2 regions of the Neobacillus sp. 19 genome follow, and region 2 is predicted to be linked to the other one. Evidence: predicted binding sites of a transcription regulator. Region 2 holds the regulator's gene; the other holds the start of a gene.

Region 1 (4,439 bases), on a different contig from region 2:
AAATATGATGAAGAAAGTGGTCAAAATTATGCAGAATACGTTGCCGCAGACGAAAATGCCACCTATAAAATTTGGATTGAAGATGAATTGTCATTGAAAAAACGAGCTGATTTAGCCGAAACCTATGATTTAGCAGGAATTGGTACTTGGTCAAGATTATTTGGCGATTCCACTGCATGGACAGCGTTAAATTTAAATTCAGATCAGGCAGTCACACAAAAATAAGGGAAAAAATAAAGGACGAGAGCTAGTCCTTTATTTTTTCCCTTTTATTTTTATTAATTGTCTAAAGTAAGAACAAAAAAAGTCAATTTTATTACAAAAATATGGAGAATTTTCAAACCATTTGTAAACTCATTGAAAGCAGCGTATGGAGTCACTATAATTTAGTTAAAATCAAATAAACAAGCAAAAAACCGACCACTCGATATGTACATTGGGCGGTTTTATCTTATATTTTCTTATTCAAATTTAGGGGGTGACCACGTTATGAAAGAACTATCAGAAATAGAAAAGAATAATCAAGACCTGCTAAAAAGGTATGAGTTAATGGTACACCAAAATCGGTATTTGGAGAAACGGGTACAAGAAGAAGCCGCTAAAAATAAACAAAAGGATGAACTATTAATCGAACAATCTAGACTAGCTGCGATGGGAGGCATGGTTGCCAGTATAGGGCACCAATGGCGCCAGCCGCTAAATACTTTGTCTTTATTAATGAATGACCTAAGAGAGGCACTCGAATTTGGAGAAATCAACGATCAATATATTGATCGTTTCACAAGAGAAAGCATGCTCCAAATTAAACATATGTCCCGTACAATAAATGATTTTCGGAAATTCTATAAACCCAATCGGGAGAAAATGCCATTTTCCGTAGGAGATTCAATTGAAGAGGCCTTATCTATCTTTTCTATCAGTTTAAAAAACCATGAGATCCAAGTGGAATTCGAATACAGGGGGCAACAGATGGCCTACGGCTATCCAAATGAATATAGCCAAGTTGTCCTAAATGTTTTAACAAATGCCCGTGATGCCTTTGTTCAAAGAGATATAAGCCGCCGAAAACTATGGATAAAAATTAACGAAACAGAGGAATTTGTTACAGCAGAATTCATTGATAATGCCGGTGGAATCGAACCAATCCTCCTTAAGCGGGTATTTGATCCCTATTTTACCACTAGAGAAAACGGAACTGGTCTCGGCTTATATATAACAAAGCTGATTCTCGAAAAGATGAACGGCAGCGTCTCGGTTGAAAACACGAGTGATGGAGCCAGATTCTGTCTTTCGGTACCAAAGATTACCGCAGCAATGAAACAGGAACTTTTGTCAGTTTAATCATCTTACAAACATGCTCCTTATTGGGAGCGTTCTTTATTTGGAAGCGTTTTATTATATTTTTATTGTAAAAAGAGGTAAAATAAAGAAAACAATGTAATAGGAGTGGTGATTTTGACTATTGATAATCCGAGTCGCGAGGAAATTGCGGTTATATTAAAAAATGCAAAAAGAATAGCTGTTGTAGGTTTAAGTAATAATCCAGAACGGACATCTTACCAGGTTTCAGCGGTGATGCAAAAAGCAGGTTATGAAATCATCCCTGTTAACCCGACGATTGACGAGGTGCTTGGAGTAAAGGCAGTGGCATCCTTAAAAGATATTAAAGGGCATGTTGACATTGTTAACGTATTCCGCCGATCCGAGCAATTGTTTGACGTAGCCAAGGAATTTGATGAAATTGATGCAGATATCTATTGGGCACAGCTTGGTCTAGCAAACGAAGAAGCATATAAATTTTTAAAAGAAAAAGGCTATACAGTAATAATGGACCGTTGTATTAAGGTTGAGCATGCATTAACAAGGCATTTGCAATAATAAATGAAGGCTTTTACTAAAAACTGCTGAACTTTAGCAGTTTTTTTATTTTACCCTAAATTTTGGAAGGGAGGGATGGCGAAAAAGGGGTTATCTTAAAATACATATTTGCCAAAACGAAATAAATCGCTACAATTAAGCATAGACGCTGCGAGAACATGTGTTAAAATGAAAGTGGCAAACATTAGTTCTTTTTGGTGGTAATGGGGCGGAGCGCCGCAATAATATAGCAGTATATCTTTTTATGTTGTAATAAACATTTATGTTTTTAGATAAGTGATTTAAGCTCTGCTCACACCACCTTTAATCTTTTGAACGAATAAATATAATAAACAGGTATTACAGCAATTTAGAAGGTTGTTTTGTAAGGTGAAAGGGGTATTTTAGTGGCAAGGAATCAGCAGGCTTTTGAATATAATGATGAAGCCATACAGGTACTAGAGGGCCTTGAAGCGGTTCGAAAGCGCCCCGGGATGTACATTGGCAGTACCGATGCACGCGGTCTCCATCATCTCGTCTATGAGATTGTCGACAACTCAGTCGATGAGGCGCTCGGCGGCTTTGGTGATCAAATCATTGTAAAAATACACAAAGATAATTCAATTAGTGTTATTGATAAAGGGCGCGGAATGCCTACAGGTATGCATAAATTAGGGAAACCCACTCCGGAAGTCATTTTAACAGTTCTCCATGCCGGCGGTAAATTTGGGCAGGGCGGCTATAAAACGAGCGGCGGGTTACATGGTGTTGGTGCATCAGTCGTCAATGCGCTTTCAGAATGGTTAACCGTCACCATTAAAAGAGATGGATTTGTTTACGAACAGCGTTTTGAAAATGGCGGTAAGCCGGTCACAACACTTGAAAAAATCGGCAAAACTAATCAAACAGGGACAACCATCCATTTTAGGCCGGATCCATCCATTTTTTCGACCACGGCATATAACTTTGAAACCTTATGTGAGAGGTTAAGAGAGTCTGCCTTTTTGTTAAAAGGATTAAAGATTGAAATTCATGATGACCGGAATGATCTCCATGAAGTATTTCATTACGAAAATGGCATCGAGGCATTTGTTGAATATTTAAACGAGGAGAAGGATGTGCTTCATCCCGTTGTCAGCTTTGAAGGTGCACAGAATGGCATTGAAGTCGATTTTTCCTTTCAATTTAATGATGGCTATTCGGAAAACGTGCTTTCGTTTGTCAACAATGTCCGCACAAAGGATGGCGGCACGCATGAGGTTGGTGCGAAAACTGCCATGACGCGTGTATTTAATGATTACGCCCGCAAGGTGTCATTGTTAAAAGAAAAAGAAAAAAACTTAGATGGAGCTGACATTCGCGAAGGCCTATCGGCCATCATATCTGTAAGGATCCCGGAAGAGCTTCTCCAATTCGAAGGACAAACAAAAGGGAAACTAGGAACAAGTGAAGCACGTTCGTCTGTAGACGCGGTTGTATCTGAACATCTATCCTATTTTCTTGAAGAAAATCCTGATATAAGCTCCCTCCTTATCAAAAAATCAATAAAAGCCTATCAAGCGCGAGAGGCAGCCAGGAAAGCACGTGAGGATGCTAGGAGCGGCAAAAAGCGAAAGCGGTCAGAAACTGTATTGTCCGGTAAATTAACACCGGCACAATCCCGCAACCCACAAAGAAATGAACTTTATCTAGTTGAGGGTGATTCTGCAGGCGGCTCAGCGAAACAAGGCAGGGACCGCCGTTTTCAGGCTGTTCTCCCTTTGCGAGGTAAAGTCATTAATACTGAAAAAGCAAAACTGGCAGATATTTTTAAAAATGAAGAAATTAATACCATTATTCATGCCGTCGGCGGAGGCGTTGGTGCTGATTTCACTGTTGAAGACATCAATTACGATAAAATCGTCATTATGACGGATGCCGATACAGACGGGGCACATATCCAAGTATTATTGCTTACTTTCTTTTATCGCTATATGAAGCCGCTTATTGAAGCAGGTAAAGTGTTTATCGCCCTCCCTCCTTTATATAAAGTAAGTAAAGGGACAGGAAAAAAAGAAATAATTGAATATGCGTGGAATGATGATGAACTGCAGGGGGCCATCAAAAAAGTCGGCCGCGGCTATATTATTCAACGTTATAAAGGATTAGGTGAAATGAATGCCGACCAGCTTTGGGAAACAACCATGGATCCTGAGACTAGAACGCTTATTCGTGTGAAAATAGATGATATTGCCAGAGCAGAACGCCGCATTACGACACTTATGGGCGATAAGGTTGAACCCCGCCGTAAATGGATTGAAAGTAACGTGGCATTTGGATTAGAAGAGGATGACACCATTTTAGAAAATGAAAATATTACGGTCGCCGAGGAGGGTTCTGAAGGATGAGTGCAAATGAAAAATTCCGTGATTTGCCTCTAGAAGATGTGCTTGGTGATCGTTTTGGCCGATATAGTAAGTACATTATTCAAGAACGTGCCCTGCCGGATGCCAGGGACGGCTTAAAGCCGGTGCAACGAAGAATTCTGTATGCGATGCATGTTGAAGGAAATACATTTGATAAAGGATTTAGGAAATCTGCTA
Region 2 (4,439 bases):
ACAGGCAACCGTTTTAGAACAGCAAGTGGAAAAAGCAAAGCCTGATATTTCAGATGATCAGCTTAGAAAACTGCTTAGAAACGAATTGTTGCACTCGGGCAGATTAAATCGGTCATCCCTAAGACAAGGCGATATCTCACGTTTTTTTCATTAAGAAATTAAAGGTTTTCAAAATCGGGAGGGTTTTTCAAATGGCAAAGTATACGAGGGAAGACATTAAACGACTGGCATCAGAAGAAAACGTAAAATTTATTCGTTTACAGTTTACTGATATTCTTGGCACGATTAAAAATGTTGAGATTCCAATTAGCCAATTAGAGAAGGCATTGGATAACAAAATGATGTTCGATGGTTCCTCAATTGAAGGATTTGTTCGAATTGAAGAATCTGATATGTATTTGTTCCCGGATTTAGATACATGGGTAGTCTTCCCGTGGACAGCTGAAAAAGGGAAAGTAGCCCGCCTTATTTGTGATATTCATAATTCTGATGGTACTCCGTTTGGCGGTGATCCTCGTAATAACTTAAAGCGTGTTTTAAAAGAAATGAACGAACTCGGCTTTACAGATTTTAATCTAGGACCTGAACCGGAATTTTTCTTATTTAAATTAGATGAAAAAGGACAGCCAACATTAGAGTTGAATGACCATGGCGGATATTTTGATTTTGCGCCAACAGATCTTGGTGAAAACTGCCGCCGTGATATTGTACTTGAATTGGAAGAAATGGGCTTTGAAATCGAAGCTTCCCATCATGAAGTAGCGCCGGGTCAACATGAAATTGACTTTAAATATGCGGATGCATTAACAGCGTGTGACCAAATTCAAACCTTTAAGCTTGTGGTGAAAACCATTGCTCGTAAACATGGCTTGCATGCTACATTTATGCCAAAACCATTATTCGGTGTCAATGGATCTGGAATGCACATGAACTTGTCTTTATTTACGAATGGTAAGAATGCCTTCTTCGACCCAACTGGTGACTTACAAATGAGTGACAATGCCCGTCACTTCATCGCTGGCATTCTAAAGCATGCACCAAGCTTTACAGCAGTAACCAACCCGACAGTTAACTCTTATAAGCGTCTAGTACCGGGATATGAGGCACCATGTTATGTGGCATGGTCTGCGCAAAACCGTTCACCATTAGTTCGTATTCCGGCATCACGCGGTTTAAGCACACGTGTTGAAGTGCGCAGCGTGGACCCTGCAGCTAATCCATACTTAGCAATGGCCGTGCTATTAAAAGCAGGATTAGAAGGAATTAAAAATAAACTAACACCTCCAGAACCAGTTGACCGAAACATTTATGTGATGAGCAAAGAAGAAAGAATAGAAGAGGGAATCAATGACCTTCCACCAACATTAGCGGAAGCCTTAGAGCTATTAAAGGCAGATGAAATCATTGTTTCCGGTCTTGGGGAACACATCTTCGAACACTTTGTTGAGGCAAAGGAAATTGAATGGGATATGTTCAGAACGGTTGTACATCAGTGGGAACGCGACCAATATATGAGCATGTACTAGAAATCCTCAGAAAAAAGGAAACACCCAGTATCGAAATACTGGGTGTTTTCCTTTTATTTTTCGTCGTTGTTCTCCTGCAGCAATTTGAATTTGGAAAGGACAGCCTCACTACTGATTCCGGCAATAATAGAAAAAATTGTAATTTCAACCAATGAATTTGGAGATGTATAAAGGACGAGGAGAAGGGAAGCAATCGCGCCTAGAAGCAATTCTTCTAGAAAACCGAGATAAATGAACCTTTTTGTTTTCCGTGGCATGACAATTTTTCCATACTTTCGAACATGTCCAATAATCCCTACCGACCCACCAATCACTAACGAGAAAATAATGTCCATTAACACTGTTTCTCACACTCCTTAAGCCTATTATTTTTTGGACCTAAGGTAAATCATGGTGTACTACCATTATATTAAATATTTCCAACATGAGAATGAGTAAAAATACTGAATTTTCCATATATTTATATAAGTTATGTAGCTAAAATGAAAATTTTCCCAATAAAAATGCACAGAAAAAGAGCCGGCATTACTGCCGGCTCTTTTCATTTTAATGAATATGACGATAAACACCAATTACTTTTCCTAGAATAGAGACATTCCTTAATATAATAGGATCCATGGTAGAATTTTCAGGCTGCAGGCGAATGTAATCCTTTTCCTTGAAGAATCTCTTACATGTTGCCTCGTCTTCTTCCGTCATAGCTACTACTATATCACCGTTATTAGCAGTTTGCTGCTGCTTAACAATGACATAGTCCCCGTCAAGAATCCCGGCTTCTATCATACTTTCACCCATGATTTCCAGCATGAAAACCTGTTCATCGGATGGTGCAAGACTTTCCGGCAGTGGAAAGTACTCTTCCACATTTTCAATCGCAGTGATCGGAATACCTGCTGTAACTTTCCCAACTATTGGAACATTTACTACTTTGTTTCTTGGGATATTTGCTGCCTCATCTGCTTCTAATATTTCAATTGCTCTTGGTTTGGTAGGATCGCGTCTGATAAGACCCTTACTTTCTAATCTTGCTAAATGTCCGTGAACCGTAGAGCTGGATGCAAGTCCAACCGCTTCGCCAATTTCCCGTACAGAAGGGGGGTATCCTTTACTTCTAACCTCATCTTTTATGAAATCCAGGATATCCTGCTGCCGTTGTGATATTTTTACCATGATAAAATGCACCTCACCTGGTTAATGTTGTCTTTATTATAGCATGTTCCCTATTTTTATACAAACATAAGTTCGAAAAAGTAGTTGACAACAAACAAACGTTCGGATTATAATAAAAACAAATAAAAGGGAACGTACATTCCTATTAGAGGTGCGAACACATGAAAAAATTATGGAACCAATACTCTTATGCTATTACTCTTATTATCTTGAGCTGCTCCTTAGCTTTCATATTATCATTTCAGCACCATCCGAAGAACCAGGATGACTATGTTAAAGTAACCATTTCTGAAGGAGATACGCTCTGGGAGATTTCCAGCCAATATACTGGACAGCATTCATTATCTCCAGATGAGTTTGTAAGCTGGGTCAAGAAGCATAATGAAAACATCAGTGATCAAATATTCCCCGGCGAAGAAATCATTATTCCCGTTAGTAAGAAGAGATCTTCTTCTACAACAGAACTTGCAAGTGCCCCACAAGAATAGAAAGGATGTTCTTTCGTGAAAGCAATCATATACTGCCGTGTCAGCACGAATAAAGAAACACAGGAAACATCACTAAATCGTCAGGAAGAGGAGCTAATCCAGCTGGCGAAACAGTGTCAATTTGAAGTAATGGCCATTATTAAAGAACAAGCGAGCGGTTATGATTTTGAAAGAGAAGGAATACTAGATGTATTAGAACGAATTAAAGATTCACAAATACAGGCTTTATTAATCCAGGACGAAACACGGCTTGGTCGAGGAAACGCGAAGATTGCCCTCCTGCATTGCATTTTAAAAGAAGGTGTTAAGCTGTATAGTATTTCCCATAATGGTGAATTGGAGCTGTCAGAATCAGATTCAATGGTATTGAAAATTGTCAGTATGGTGGAAGAGTATCAGCGGAAGCTTCATAATGTCAAAATAAAACGAGGCATGAAGCGGGCAGTACAGCAAGGTTATAAACCAGAGAAAAATTTAAAAAACCTTGGCAAAGCGTCAGGCAGAGAGAAAATTGAAGTTCCGGTTGAACAAATTGTAAAATTACGCAATAATGATTTAACTTTTGCGGAAATTGCTGCCATGCTCAGGGGCTTTGGTTACAACATTTCGAAAGCGACCGTACATAGAAGATACCAGGAATATATCGATTCATTGGAAGAGTAGACCTTTTGCCTTGTCAGAAGGTCTTTTATTTAGTAAAATCAGATATCTTAATTAGTTTGAAAGGAAGGTTCTTGAATGCTGTCAAAAGAAAAAATGGCTAGAATTAATGAACTGGCAAGAAAAGCAAAAGCAGCTGGACTAACAGAAATTGAGGCGAAAGAACAATCGAAATTACGCAGTGAATATTTGGCAACTTTCCGTTCCAATATGCTTGATACATTAACGAATACAAAGTTTATCGATCCGGAAGGCAAAGATGTGACCCCCGAAAAACTAAAAGCAAGGAAGAAGAATAAACTTCACTAAAAGTAAGGAATACATTTTTGGTATTCCTTTTTACATACAGAAATCAAATAAGTGACAAAATAAGAAATAATCAAGACTTTTATGTTTTATTTATGTTTATTGGTTGAATTAATAGCAAGAGCAATATAATATTAATGATGTATTTCGTATTAGTTATAATGAAAGGATGTAATTCATGTTTAATACTATTGATGATTTATCCGTTACTTCTATACGCACGCTCGCAATTGATGCAATTGAAAAGGCAAATTCGGGACATCCTGGGATGCCAATGGGTGCTGCACCA

The links. The regulator LexA, encoded in region 2, represses DNA repair genes until DNA is damaged. The targets are predictions, from matches to a motif close to CGAACATATGTTCG.
Region 1: a site for LexA is predicted at 2,057-2,070, ahead of parE (DNA topoisomerase IV subunit B). Genes of this name have one in related genera too.

Annotation. Positions count from the first base shown of each region.
Region 1 covers NZ_JBMPZU010000007.1:14,567-19,005, forward strand. The annotation lists gene ACO1D1_RS01235 (glycosyl hydrolase family 18 protein) at 1-225, shown strand, start outside; gene ACO1D1_RS01240 (sensor histidine kinase) at 490-1,341, shown strand; gene ACO1D1_RS01245 (CoA-binding protein) at 1,456-1,878, shown strand; gene parE (DNA topoisomerase IV subunit B) at 2,265-4,244, shown strand; partial or broken gene parC (DNA topoisomerase IV subunit A) at 4,241-4,439, shown strand, end outside.
Region 2 covers NZ_JBMPZU010000030.1:224,260-228,698, reverse strand. The annotation lists gene ACO1D1_RS08575 (MerR family transcriptional regulator) at 1-154, shown strand, start outside; gene glnA (type I glutamate--ammonia ligase) at 192-1,526, shown strand; gene ACO1D1_RS08565 (DUF4257 domain-containing protein) at 1,580-1,861, opposite strand; gene lexA (transcriptional repressor LexA) at 2,073-2,696, opposite strand; gene yneA (cell division suppressor protein YneA) at 2,858-3,184, shown strand; gene ACO1D1_RS08550 (YneB family resolvase-like protein) at 3,200-3,847, shown strand; gene ACO1D1_RS08545 (DUF896 domain-containing protein) at 3,923-4,153, shown strand; gene tkt (transketolase) at 4,329-4,439, shown strand, end outside.